DNA from 3 places in the Alkalihalophilus lindianensis genome. Region 1 is predicted to be linked to each of the others. Evidence: riboswitches for the same ligand, from Rfam matches in the RefSeq annotation. Region 1 holds a riboswitch; each other region holds the start of a gene.

The links. A riboswitch is a leader RNA that binds a small molecule or an ion and turns the genes downstream of it on or off. The one in region 1 is predicted to bind cobalamin.
Region 2: linked by a shared signal. The riboswitch ahead of RYX56_RS03295 (ABC transporter substrate-binding protein) and the one ahead of RYX56_RS12630 ((2Fe-2S) ferredoxin domain-containing protein) in region 1 are both predicted to bind cobalamin.
Region 3: linked by a shared signal. The riboswitch ahead of metE (5-methyltetrahydropteroyltriglutamate--homocysteine S-methyltransferase) and the one ahead of RYX56_RS12630 ((2Fe-2S) ferredoxin domain-containing protein) in region 1 are both predicted to bind cobalamin.

Annotation. Positions count from the first base shown of each region.
Region 1 covers NZ_JAWJBA010000004.1:12,584-17,436, reverse strand. The annotation lists gene cobK (precorrin-6A reductase) at 1-430, opposite strand, end outside; gene RYX56_RS12640 (sirohydrochlorin chelatase) at 436-1,320, opposite strand; gene cobJ (precorrin-3B C(17)-methyltransferase) at 1,342-2,925, opposite strand; gene RYX56_RS12630 ((2Fe-2S) ferredoxin domain-containing protein) at 3,045-3,434, opposite strand; cobalamin riboswitch at 3,551-3,734, opposite strand; cobalamin riboswitch at 3,849-4,039, opposite strand; gene RYX56_RS12625 (cysteine hydrolase family protein) at 4,181-4,723, shown strand.
Region 2 covers NZ_JAWJBA010000001.1:586,707-591,559, forward strand. The annotation lists gene RYX56_RS03280 (MATE family efflux transporter) at 1-1,182, shown strand, start outside; gene RYX56_RS03285 (spore coat protein) at 1,338-1,640, opposite strand; gene RYX56_RS03290 (hypothetical protein) at 1,655-1,855, opposite strand; cobalamin riboswitch at 2,063-2,245, shown strand; gene RYX56_RS03295 (ABC transporter substrate-binding protein) at 2,441-3,445, shown strand; gene RYX56_RS03300 (FecCD family ABC transporter permease) at 3,408-4,466, shown strand; gene RYX56_RS03305 (adenosylcobinamide amidohydrolase) at 4,481-4,853, shown strand, end outside.
Region 3 covers NZ_JAWJBA010000003.1:213,387-218,239, forward strand. The annotation lists gene metE (5-methyltetrahydropteroyltriglutamate--homocysteine S-methyltransferase) at 1-1,965, opposite strand, end outside; cobalamin riboswitch at 2,122-2,332, opposite strand; gene RYX56_RS11145 (PstS family phosphate ABC transporter substrate-binding protein) at 2,617-3,615, shown strand; gene pstC (phosphate ABC transporter permease subunit PstC) at 3,710-4,666, shown strand; gene pstA (phosphate ABC transporter permease PstA) at 4,668-4,853, shown strand, end outside.

The DNA.
Region 1 (4,853 bases):
GTATCTCGGTAAAGATTTGAAGAGTTTTGCTTCCAGTCGTTAGCATAATGACTCCTTTTTTTTCAAAAGCTTGTTGTGCTGCAATAGCATAGCTATCCACCTTTGTGATACCTTTACCGTCATGAGATTGTTTTTCACGTTCATATCGAATATAAGAAATTCCAGCTTCAGTTGCAGCGTTTAACGCATTCAGACTTGCTTCTTCTGCAAATGGATGACTGGCATCAACAATGGCTTGAAATCTTTGTTTTTTGATCATCCTTACAAAATCTTCTTTTTTTAATCGTCCAACATAAACATCAAGTCCAGCCTTTTTCAATTCGATCGCTGCATTATCCGTAACAACTGTTGTAACCAAAGAATGTCCTTCATTCTTAAGTAATATTGCTAATTCTCTTGCATCACTTGTGCCAGCTAAAAAGAGAATCATAGCTTCTAAACCTCTTGGTGTTGGTGGTCATGATGATGGTCGTGATCATGGTCATGGTCATGATCGTGATGATGGTGGTGATCAATATGTTCCATCGCCTCGATTCGGTACTGACACGTATCGCAGTTCATTTTAACCTCACCTTGGAGTGCCTCTTCAATTCGATCTTTAATAATCGTTTGTAATTTCCTATGAAAACCAAAATAGCCTGCTAGTTTAAATTCAATGCCTGAATACTCCTGTTCAAACTCTTCAACCATCGTTTCTAGGCGTTTGATTAATATGCCTGTAAATAAGAAATATGGTAAGATAACGATTTTTTTGGCCCCCAGTTTAATACATCGTTCAACACCTTCTTTAATAAGTGGATCAGTTACTCCCATAAAGGCAGGTTCTACTAACTTATAATCGAGCTTTTCCCACAGCAAGCGAGTAATTTTATACAAATCACCATTAGCATCCGGGTCACTACCACCTCGACCTAATAAAAGTATTGCTGTACTAGGGTCCGCATTTGCTAAATTTTCCCCTACTTCCACTAGGCGATCTTTACAGATTTCCATTGTTTCCTCGTGGATGCCAAAAGGTCTTCCATAAATGAATTGCACTTGAGGATATTTCTTTTTTGCCTCATCAATTGCGGCTGGGATATGAATTTTTGAGTGCCCAGCAGCGAGTAGCATAAGCGGAATTACAAACACGCTTTGTGCCCCTTTTTCTACACATGATTGAATGCCTTGTTCTATTGTTGGTTTGGCAAATTCTAAATAACAAGTTTCAATTAATAGACTTGGATCTAACTGAGTAGATAGTTCCTCTATCATTTTCCTAACTTGTTCATTTCCTTCAGGATCTCTACTTCCATGTCCTACTAGTAAAATTGCTCTCATTTTATTCTCCCCTTATGATTATTAATCTCCGCATGGAGCCGGCTCAATTTCAATTTTGGGTGTCATGTCTTTGTATGTATAATTTCGAATCTTGCCAACACGTTTAAAGTACTTAAACAAGCGTTCGTTAGGGTGACCCTTTTCTTTATATTCATATATAATCTTTTCAATAACATCCACGATTTGATCAGGCTCAATGCCTTCGGCTACCGGTTGACCAGCATGAGCAGTACGCCCAACTGTCTTTGCACCTAAAAACAGATCAAATTTTCCTTTTCTAAAAATTACACCAATGTCATCATTCACTGCTCCATAACAAGCCATCCCACAACCATTAAACCCAACTTTCAGCTCTTTTGGCAGTTCAAGTCCACTAAGCTTTTCATGGATCTCTTCTGCGTAAGTAATGGAATCTTTTTTCTCACCATCACAGAAATCACAAGCTTTCAGTTGAAAAACATCTCCAAGTGGTTCAAGAATAAATCCTGCCTCTGTTAGTTTTTCTGTAATAATTTCAGGCTGAGAGGTCGGGATTCGCAAATGGATTTGATGATGTGGTGTATATTCCATTTTCCCTTCATCTCCAACAACTTCTGCCAAAGTAATCATTTGTTTGGGAGTAAAATGCTTATTGGCTACTCCAGGACTTATTGCAAACTCAAATACAGAGACAACGGGATGATGAACCGTCGTTGTATGTTGAATTTTATTAGAATCACCTCTTACTTTATTCAAAGCCTCCAAAGCTAACTCTAAAGAAGTCTCTTCAGGTACTAATTCTTCCGTTGTTGCGGAAACTTCTATTTCTCGTTCGCCATCTTTTTTTCCTTGATGGAGTGCCCAAGGTTCATTTTCGTTTCGTAAGCGTTCATGAGGTTTTAAACGTTGTTCTGTTGTATCTAACGTATATTTCCTTTGATATCCTCTAGGAGTAATCATTTTTTCATCATAAAGAAAAGTAGATGAATTCCCTATGACAACTGTTGTAAGCATTCCAATATCATGATCTAACATATTTTCAAGATCTGTGATCACTACATGTTGACGTTCACGAAAAGCACTTTTCACTAGACCGACTGGCGTTTGGGGCGATCGGTATTCGAGGAGGATTCTCTGAGCTTCTTGAATCTGTCTTGTTCTTCGTCCACTTTTAGGATTGTATAAACTAATAACAAAATCTGCTTGTGCTGCCGCATCAATTCTTTTTTCAATGAGTGTCCATGGAGTAAGGTGATCACTTAAACTTATCGTACATGCATCGTGCATAATCGGGGCACCTAATAAAGAGGCACAAGAGTTACTCGCAGAAACTCCTGGTATTACTTCTACACTCACACCAGTTGCTTCTGACCATCCTTTTTCAATTAGCACCTCATAGACGAGTCCAGCCATCCCGTAGACCCCAGCATCTCCACTAGAAATAACCGCTACTGTTTTTCCTTCTTCAGCAAGGCGAACAGCTGCTTGGGCACGACTTACTTCTTCTGACATTCCTGTGCTAATAATCTCTTGATCTGTTAATAACCCTTTAATGAGATCGACATATGTTTTATATCCAATGATGCAGTGACTCTCTTGAATTGCAGTTAGTGCCCTATTTGTCATATGATCAAAACTACCAGGCCCGAATCCAATAACCAGTAATTTACCTAGCACTTTACATCCCTCCTTATATCCAACAAGCTAAACATCCGTATTTAATCATCAAATGTAAGCCGTTTCATCTAACTCTTTGCTCCTTCCAATTCAACTTTAGATATACCCTTAATACATTTATCTGTGTTGATTGCTTTCATTTCATCATTATCAAAGCTGTAAATTAGAGAATCTTTCAAGTTAACTGTTGAATCTTGATGACTCTTTATAAGAGACCTCCCTACTTCACTTGAAGTAACTGAATACCAGTTTCCTTCAGGGTAGACAACAACCACACATGCATCTTTACAACGTCCATTACACCTAGTTCTCGATGTATGAATTTGTTGATCTAGTTCCCTAATTTTAATCTCATCTCGTATCGCTAACGTAATTTCTTCACCTTCTTTTCGCATACAACTTGAGCCATTACAAATCAATACATGCTTTTTTGTACCATTCAAATTCCAAGTAGTCATATCCTCACTCCTAATTTCAAAAAAATAAAAATACACCCCTAGGTAGAGGTGCATTAAACGCCATACTTATAATAAGCAGCATCTATTACACTTCTCTACCTATGACCCGTAGGTATTGAAGAAAAAAAATCAAGGCAGGTTTCCTGACTTGGGTTCATCATTTCATTGTGTCTTCCCGAATTACCAGTGACCTTCATACAATGAAACTTCCCCTTACAGTGGCGGGACCGTGACGGATTTACACCGTGCTTCCCTTTTAAGCATAACGAAAAATTATGCACCTTGTTTTAACTTGTGATAGAAAATAAAAAAACCTTAGCTTCATTTTCGAAGTTAAGGTAGGTAGGCATGTCCAAAGTAGAGTTCTACTTACAAGAACTCTAATATGATCATCCCACATCCTCCCTCCGAAGATTGGATACAATATTAAAAGCAGGTTTCCTGGCTTGTGTCTAAATCTTACTCATGTCCCTTCCTAGAGTAGAATACTCCAGTGGTTTGACATTTTCATCAACACTTACAGTAGCGGGGGCTGCATCAGACTTTAACTGATTTCCCTATTATCCCAAAACAATATCTTGGGCACTTTTAATATACTGTCTATTAAACTATGATTTATTATATATGGCAACCATTATTTTAATTCATCTGTTTTTTTAAAAAGTTAAAAATTTATTATTATTTTTCTTTTTTACTTTGAAACTTGTATATTCTTATACTATATAAAATTTTAAGAGGTGAAGAAAATGACAACAGCTATATTAGTGATTGATATTCAAAATGACTATTTCCCAAATGGAAAGATGGCTTTAACAAACCCTGAGCAAGCAGCACAAAATACGGCTAAACTGCTTTCACACTTCAGAGAAACAGGCGCACCAGTCTTTCATGTACAGCATATCACAGAAGGTGAAGTCGTTCCTTTTTTCCATCCAAATACAGAAGGTGTCGAAATTCATGAGTCAGTACGCCCAATAGAAGGCGAGACAGTCATTGAAAAACATATGCCGAATAGCTTCTTCAATACAAACTTAAATGAAAAACTACAAGAGCAAGGGGTTAAAGAATTAATCGTTTGCGGTATGATGTCTCATATGTGTATTGATGCAACAGTACGTGCAGCAGTTGAACAAGGATATACATGCCAAGTGATTGAAGATGCTTGTGCAAACACAACATTACAAATTGAAGATAAAATCATTCCCGCTGATCATGTTCATTACGCATTTATGGCCGCATTAAATGGCATCTATGCAACAGTGAAAACAACAGAGGCATTTTTAAAATAAAAGAGATTCTTTTGGGACTATAATGTCTTTATCTTTACAAGAATGATGTTTTCAATAACTTAATAAAGGGTGCCCAGAACAAATAACTTCGGGACACCCTTTATTCATTATACTTAATTTTGTTGTTGGG
Region 2 (4,853 bases), on a different contig from region 1:
GCAGCAATGGGGATCGGAGGAGCTTCGGTTATTTCAAGGCGTTTAGGAGAAAAGCGAGATAATGAAGCCAACCAAGTGTTTGGAACGATTATTTCAATCATCCTCTTAATCAGTATTATTGGTGTGATAGCATCCTTTACCTTTTTAGAAGAGATGTTGATTTTATTTGGAGCAAGTCCTGAAATTCTTCCTTATGCAGTGGAGTACATGTTTCCAATTATGCTAGGAACATTTTTCTTTTCTTTTGCGTTTGCGACAAATAATATTGTTAGATCAGAAGGAAACGCTAAATTTGCGATGATGACGATGATTATTCCAGCCGTCATTAATATCATTTTAGATCCAATTTTTATCTTTGGATTAAATATGGGCGTCCAAGGCGCGGCCGTAGCTACCGTCATATCACAAGCTGCAGTCACGGTGGTCATTTTAAGATATTATCTAACAGGAAAAAGCTCACTCACACTCAAGTGGAGTGATCTAATGATTAAATGGAGTATTGTAAAAGAAGTGGTATCAGTCGGCCTACCTGCATTTGTACAACAAGCATCAGGGAGTATTATGATGATTGCTATCAATACGATGCTGATTCAATACGGAAGCGACTTATATGTTGGTGTGTTTGGAATTATACAACGAATTCTGATGTTTACCGTCATGCCGATAATTGGCGTGATGCAAGGCATGATGCCGATTGTAGGGTACAACTACGGAGCGAAGCAATATGGACGGATGCGAGAAACAATATGGTTAACACTAAAAGTCGTCATTATTTCATCGGTTGGTATTTTCATATTGATGATGATCTTCCCATGGATTTTCATGCGCGTCTTCACCTCAGACCTAATTGTCATTGATGCTGGTGTTGATGCGATGCGGATTATGTTTTTAGGTTTCTTTGTAGTAGGGGTGCAAGTGGTAGCTGGAGGATTGTATCAAGCACTGGGGAAACCGAAGCCAGCATTGATTTTGTCACTATCAAGACAAATTTTATTCCTCATCCCTCTTGTGTTGATCCTGCCTCATTTCTTTGGAGTAAGTGGGGTGTGGATGGCCTTTCCGATTGCAGATGGACTGTCTTTTGTCTTAGCAACTGTCCTGTTATATAAAGATCGAGATACCATTTTGGTGAAGGGGGAAGAAGAACTTAATCAGATAGAAGCAGCTACTTTAACAAATTAATAGAAAAAGAAAAAGAGGCTGGGACATATCTAAGAGGTTTAACTCAGGATACGAACGAAGCGCTAAATGAGCGGATGAAATATACCGCATCAGTAATGTTCGATTTTTCCATAAGTTAAAGTACTTTTGTCTCAGCCTCTTTTTTATAGACTCAATTATTTTTTAGTAGGCATCTTTAATGCTAATTCTGCTTTTTCCATATCATGGTCTACTTGCTCCTCAATGTCATAAGCATGATACATTTCATTTTCAATCATGTATGTGGCTACTTGATGATGAAGATCAATAGCTTCATCTAACTGCTTTTTTAAGATTTTATGAACTTTTGGACTAGCTGTCTCAGTAATTGCTACAGCATAACTTCTAACAGCTGCTTTTGAAGTTACTAAGAGGTCTGTAGCAATTACTTCATCGTTTATTAATTCTTTATTATTAATTTTATCTAAAATACTAGCCATAGTTAACGCCTCCCTTATTTTACTTCCTTTAAAATAGTGCTTAATTCTTCGATTGCTTTTTGAGATGTTTTAGCATCCTTATCAAGTAATTCTTTTAACTTGTTATCCGAGGCGAGCCCTTGCATCATAGAAGATTTAGCTGAGCTTGCAGATTTAATGGTGAGGATCTCGTGAACTTCCAAGATCTCATGAGTTGCATAGTTTGTATTTTTCACGGTCAGTACCTCCTGTATTTTTTGAGAATGTATTATATTGAATACCACACTCTAAAAAATTAAAACATGATGATAAAAAACGAGATATAACTGGTATAAAAATAAGTTGTAATAAGGTCTATAAGGTTTTTCAATTCCCTAAAAATTCTCGAAAAATACTGTCGAATAGTATGGATTCATGTATAATAAAGATACTTATTAACAATCTCATATAGCGCACATCTAGGTCACTCAATAATCGGGAGTGATAATAGGGAAGTTGGTGTAATTCCAACACGGTCCCGCCACTGTAAATGCTAGATTGTTTCACTACGCCACTGTCACTTTGATGGGAAGGAGAAACAATTGCAAAGCATGAGTCAGGAGACCTGCCTAGGCGTTTGTTGTGAAACCTTCGAGGAAAAGGGGAAGCGGTCTAACATACTCAGGTAATTATTATATTAGAGTAAGTTTAGTACTACTTTTATTATGTAAGCACTCCTCGTTTTGGAGTGCTTTTTTGTATTGATCGATTCCTGAACTTTTTTGTTCCACACAGTAGCTAAAGAGAAAATAAGTACTATTATATATTTGGGAGAGTGTCGTATGTTTAAGAAGTGGAATGTGTTACTAGCAGCTATGATGATGGCATTAATCATCACAGCATGTGGAGAAAGTGAAAGTACGGAGGAAGTAGAACCAAATATTGAACAGGGTGAAGCAACAACGGAGGAAGAAAATGAAGACAGCGCCGATGGTACAGCAACCGATGATTTTCCACGTACCGTAACCGATGCTTTAGGGGATGAAGTGACAATTGATGAAAAGCCAGAGAGAATGATTTCATTGATTCCAAGCATTACAGAAACTCTTTATTCACTTGATCAAGGTGACAATGTAGTAGGAAGAACAGATTGGGATAACTACCCTGAGGAAGTTCTTGAGGTTGAGAGTGTTGGGGATATGACATTTGATGTAGAACGAGTGTTATCTTTGCAGCCTGACCTTGTTTTATCACATGAGTCAAGTGCCCATAGTTCTGAAGAAGGATTAGAACAAATTCGTTCCGCTGGTATTCCGGTTGTAGTTATTAATGATGCGACTTCCATTGATGCTGTGTACGAGGCAATTACTCTTATCGGAGAAGCATCTGGTGCCGACGAGCAAGCAGAACACACAGTAGAAGAAATGAAGGAACGCTTTGCTGGTGTGGAAGAAAAGGCTTCTGAGATTAATGAAGAAGAAAAAGTCAGCGTATGGGTAGAAGTTTCTGATGAATTGTACACAGCAGGAAGCAATACCTTTATCGATGAAATGCTTTCAATGATCAATGCTAATAACATAGCTAACTCAGAAGAGGGCTGGCCACAATTTACAGAAGAGGAAGTTGTGTCATTAGATCCTGAGGTAATCATCACAACATACGGTTATTATGTCGAAAATGCTGATGAGAAAATTAAGGATCGAGCAGCTTGGCAAGATGTTACAGCAGTAGTAAATGATCGTATTTATGATGTTCAATCAGATGAAGTAACGAGATCTGGCCCACGTCTTGTAAAAGGAGTAGAAGAACTTGCGTCAGTCATTTATCCAGAGGTATTTGGCGAATAATCACGTTATTGCTTATACCTCAGTTATACTTTTTTGTGCATTCGCTTTAATTATAAGTATTGGAAAGGGAAGCGTAGAGCTTCCCTTCTCTACGGTTATTTTAATTGTCTTAACAGAAGGTTTACATATTCCCTTAAGTGTAGAATTAGACCCGATGCATATCAACATCGTAATGGAAATAAGACTACCTCGCACCTTACTTGCGATGATGGTAGGGGCATGCTTAGCGGTAGCAGGCGCAGCATTCCAAGGTTTTTTAAAAAATCCATTAGCCGATCCATACACATTAGGTGTCTCTTCAGGTGCAGCAGTAGGAGCAGTTGTGGTATTGTTTTTTGGGTTAAGCTTGCCTTTAGTTGGCCGGTTTACTCTTCCATTTGTTAGTATCATAACAGGATTCTTGACTTTGTTTTTAGTTATTGGCTTTGCAAGAGTCGTTCAACGGTCCATGTCTGCAGAGACCATTATATTAGCAGGTATTATATTCAGTTCATTTTTAGGAGCTTTTATCTCTTTAATGATCTCTCTAACAGGAGATGAATTGAGACAGATTATTAATTGGTTGATGGGTAGTGTGGCGCTCAGAGGATGGTCGTATGTATGGATGATCCTCCCTTGTTTTGTAATAGGCTTTATCCTACTATTCTTTAATCGTCATGAATTGAATGCTCTAGCTTTTGGAGAGGAAACAGCTCGTCAATTGGGTGTGAACTTAAAAGTACGTAAACTAATGATTTTATTAGGGGCAACCGTTGTAACTGGTGGTGCGGTTGCTGTATCGGGGACAATTGGCTTTGTAGGGTTAGTGATCCCGCACTTAACAAGGCTGATATGGGGAAGTGATCATCGTCATTTAATTCCACTATCCATGTTTGTCGGGGCCGGATTCCTAGCATTAACCGACTTAGTCGCCAGAACCTTATTGGCACCAACAGAATTACCAATCGGTGTGATAACAGCAATGATTGGTGCTCCAGTATTTGCTCTTATTTTATTAAGACAAAGGAAAATAGCTAGTTAGAGAGGAGGCAAGAGATGATTACAATTGATAATCTTACCCTTGGATATGGTGAGAAGAAAGTAATTGAATCCGTTTCATTTGCAGTGGAGAAAGGTGAAATATTTGGCATTGTAGGTCCAAATGGCAGTGGTAAAACGACTCTTCTAAAAGCTATAAGTGGAGGTCAGGATGTGAGAGAGGGTTTTATCGAAATAAATCAACGCTCTCTTGCTTCTTATCATTCAAAAGAATTAGCGCAAATCATGGCAGTTCTACCGCAACAGTCTGAAACGGCCTTTACGTATGCTGTATGGGATGTCGTAGCTCTTGGGCGATATCCTTATCAAAAAGGCTGGCTGCAAGGATTAACCGCTGAAGATAAAGACATTATTCATAAAGCTTTAATTC
Region 3 (4,853 bases), on a different contig from region 1:
TGCGTCAATGGTCTCAATAATTTCATCGAACTCAGAATAACACATGTGAGTATGAATTTGTGTCGTATCGGCCACCCCACCTGTGGCTATGATAAAGGCGGTCACAGCATCTGTTAAATAAGCTTCTCTTTCTTTTTCCTTTAATGGAAGTCCTTCACGAAGAGCAGGCTCATCTACTTGAATCATTTCAATCCCATGCGTTTCAAGTTCATTAATTTCGACACGGATGGCTAGTGCTAACTGGTTCAGCATTTCTTTTCTTGTTGCATCATCCCGTTCAAAAGACCAATTTAAAATGGTTACTGGACCTGTGAGCATGCCTTTCATTGGCTTTGATGTTAGTGATTTAGCGTATACGGTTTCCTTTAAAGTCATTGGTTCTGCAAATGAGATATCACCTGAAATGATTGGAGGTTTTACGCAACGTGAGCCGTAGGATTGAACCCATCCATTTATTGTCACTTCCATCCCGTTCAGTCTTTGACCAAAAAACTCCACCATATCTGTCCGTTCAAACTCACCATGAACGAACACATCAAGTCCAATTTCTTCTTGAATCGTTACCCATTTCTTGATCTCATCTTCAATAAATCTTTCGTACTCCTCTGCTGATAAAGAGCCTTTCTTATAACTAAGTCGATTAGTGCGGACTTCTTTAGTCTGTGGAAAACTCCCAATCGTTGTAGTAGGCAGAGTAGGTAGCTGCCATTTTTCTTTTTGAGATCTTTTTCTCTCTTCAAATGGTGTTCTTGATGTAGCAAGAACATCTACATTCGCAAGTTGACGTTGAACTTCCACGTTCATACGATTTGTATTTTTATGAAATTCAATAATTGAATAACTATACTTTTTTAACTCCTCCTGCTTTTCTCGATTTCTAATTACATTTCCTAGTAAGGCTACTTCCTCTAATTTCTCATTAGCAAAGGCCAGAGCATCGACAAACTCCTGGTCAAGGTTTTTTTCACCAGCGGTCGTAACAGGTACATGTAGCAAGGAGCATGAAGGTTGAATGATCAGGTTTTGAGTATGCGAAGAGAGCTCTTTTACATGTTCGTATTTATCTAAGAGGTTACTCTTCCATATAGAACGACCATCAATGACTCCGCAAGCCAAGAATTTATCTTGAGGAAAACCAAACGTCCTCAACTGTTTCAAGTTCTCTCCATTGTCATGAACAAAATCAAGTCCAATTCCTGCAACGGGTAATTGTGTAATTTCTTTATAATGATCAATTGATCCAAAATACGTTTGAAGAAGGAGGTTTAATTCCGGTAACGCATCATTAAAATTAGCATACACTTCTTTAAATAATTCGATCATTTCTTGATTAACATTTTGAGCGAGAATCGGTTCATCAACTTGAATCCATTCTGCTCCAGCTTGCTCAAGTTCTTTGAAAACCTTGATATAAAGGGGGATGAGTTGCGGAATAATCTCCTTGAAGTCCTCGGTTTGATAGCCTTTTGATAATGAGAGAAGGGTGATAGGCCCTACAATAACGGGTTTTCCGACAATATTAAGCTCATATTTTGCTTCATTAAATAATGTAAGTAATCGGTTATGAGTCAAGGTAGGCGTTACCTCTTTTAATTCAGGTACAAGATAGTGATAGTTGGTATTGAACCACTTGGTCATTTCAGAAGCGACATGTTGATCTGTTCCTCTGGCAATGGCGAAATATTGCTCCAGCGAGGCTGCTTCCATTGATTGAAACCGTTTAGGAATAAGACCAAACATAACCGCAGTATCAAGCACATGATCATAATAACTAAAATCACCAATTGGTATCAGCTCAACTCCTAGTGCTTTTTGGGTTTTTAGATACTCGATTCTTAATTTTTTCATCTCTAATTCAAACGTAACTCTTGTTATCTTTTTTGACCAATACTTTTCTAATAGACGCTTCCATTCTCTGTTCTTTCCAATTCGTGGATATCCCACGTTTGACTGTATAATATTCATGTTTAATTCCCTCCGAAGATTAATAGTGTGTATGTACTAAAACGAAAAAAATCTCTTTCCTAAAAGAAAGAGAGATCACATGTACAGGATTAACCCGGATTATCATAAATCAATGGCCAAAACATATCGATCACTCCTCCCTAATAAACGCGTAGGTACTAGTGCGTACAAAAGGCAGGTCTCCTGACTCGAGTTCATTGCTAACTTAATTCCTTCCCGTTCGATATTGTGCTTCATAACAATATTGAATAGTGGTATATCATAAGTAGCTCACTCTTACAGTGGCGCGACCGTGTCGGCTTTTAACCGAACTTCCCTTTTAAGGCTTGGACATTTAATCCAAACCACCTTTTGCATGAACTTATAAAATTTAAAATAGATAAAATACTTAGACTATATCCTAACTCACTTTTTTTTATTAAGCAAGAATTTTGTTGGAGACTATTCTACATAAGTGAAACTATGAATTACTTCACTAAAGAGTTTAATCATGTACCCGTTTACGCTAGAAACTATACCTTTTTAACAGTGGTTTACAAAACCTTTACACAGCAATCATACCTACTTAATATTGCCCATCTATACTAGCAATTGTGAGAGGGAGAACCACTTACGCTACTATTTTTCCTACAGAAAAGGGAGGACAATTCAGTGAAGAAGTTTTTAATGCTCTTAGTAATGGCAGTACTTATGGTAATTGTTGCAGCATGTGGTGGAGGATCTGACGAACCAGCACAAACAGATAACACTGGTTCAGAGGATGCAACAGGAGACAATGCAGCGGAAGCATCAGAGGAACTAGACGGCAGCGTAGTAGTTGATGGGTCAGGTACAGTTTATCCATTAATGTCAGTCGTTGCTGAAGAATACATGATTCGTGAACAACCAAATGTATCAGTTGAAGTAAGTCGTTCTGGTACAAGTGCTGGTTTTGGTAAATTTTTAGTTCCAAATGGTACTGATTTCAATGATGCATCACGTGAAATTAAAGATGAGGAATTAGAAGAAGCAGAAGCTAATGGCATTGAGGTTCAAGAATTTAAAGTAGCATTAGATGGTCTTACATTCGTCATTCACCCAGAAAATGATTGGGCTAAAGAGTTAACGGAAGAGGAGTTAATCAGTATTTTCAATGCTGATGGTGGCGTAACAAAGTGGTCTGATATTCGTCCTGAATTTCCAGATGAAGAAATTAAGCCAATGGGTCCAAATGAAAACCACGGAACATATGAGTTCTTCTATGAAGAGATTCTTGATAAAGGTGATTTAGTAGATGGCGTTAACTTACAGCAAGAATACTCAACTCTAGTAAACCTAGTGTCTGAAGATAAAAATGCCATTGCATACTTTGGTTTTGGATACTATGTAAATAATACTGATCAAATTCAAGCAGTAAACGTAGACTTCGGTGAAGGTCCAGTAGAACCATCACTTGACACAATTGCTGAAGACGGAGATTATGCTCCATTTACTCGTCCAGTATTCACGTACTTAAATGTGGATATGGCAAAAGAAAAGCCACAAGTTTTAGACTTTGCTAGATTCGTTGTGAACAATGTTAATGAATTTGCTGGTGAGACCGGATTTGCTCCATTACCAGATAATGAAATTGAAGAATATAACAGTGTTTTAGATGGTCTAAGCGAATAGACTAGTTGAAATGTGTAGGATGGGGGCTTATGAAGTTCTCATCCTATTACATGTAAAAGTATTTGGTTACAAGCCAGAAGGGGTGCCACGTGCGATGGATGTAAACAGCGATATGAATAAGGGGACCGCTGTTAATGTAAGAGAGATGATCGAGCAAAAAAAGAGTTCAAGAAATGTCAATAATTTGATGGAAAAAGTAATGCCAAAACTCCTTTTTGTAATTGCGAGCATTTCAATCCTTACAACAGTGGGTATTTTATATACGTTATTGAGTGAAACGTTCGAGTTTTTCCAAAGAGTTCCGATTATTGATTTCTTTACTGGAACAGTGTTAAGACCATTAAGTCAAGATCCACAATTTGGAGTTCTACCTTTATTAACAGGAACCATTATCTCATCAGTTATCGCCATGTTTGTCGCGATTCCGATTGGTCTTATGACTGCTATCTTTTTAAGTGAATATGCTTCAGATAAAGTTAGAAGAACACTAAAGCCTATGCTAGAAATTTTAGCTGGGATTCCAACAATTGTTTATGGTTTTTTTGCTTTTACATTTGTTACACCAATTTTGAGGGAGATTATTCCAGGACTTCAAGCAACGAATATTTTAAGTCCAGGAATTGTTATGGGAATTATGATTATCCCAATGGTAGCATCTTTATCAGAGGATGCGATGAGTTCTGTACCACGTGCGATGCGCGAAGGTGCCCTTGCTTTAGGAGCGACGAGGCTTGAGGTGACAGGTAAGGTAGTTATTCCTGCTGCAATCTCTGGTATTATTGCTTCATTTGTTCTTGGTATATCACGTGCAATTGGTGAAACGATGATTGTTACAATTGCTAGTGGTAGTACTAAAAACTTCACTTTTGACATTACTCAATCTATGCAGACAATGACTGCATACATTGTTGAGGTAACTGGAGGAGATGCTCCTGCTGGTTCGACTATATATTACAGTTTATATGCTGTAGCGATGACACTTTTTGTATTTACCTTTTTAATGAATCTACTAGCTAGATATATCTCTCGTCGATTTAGGGAGGAATATTAATATGAATATTAGTACAGATACGAGTACGAATACAAAATACATTAATCAAGATGTTGTGGAAAAACGAATGAATACAAGGCTATTAAAAAATAAAATAGCAAAAGGGATTTTCTTTGCTTCCACGATGTTTGGATTAGTTGTTTTAGCAATATTGATCTTCAGAGTTTTTTCTCAAGGATTCAGCTGG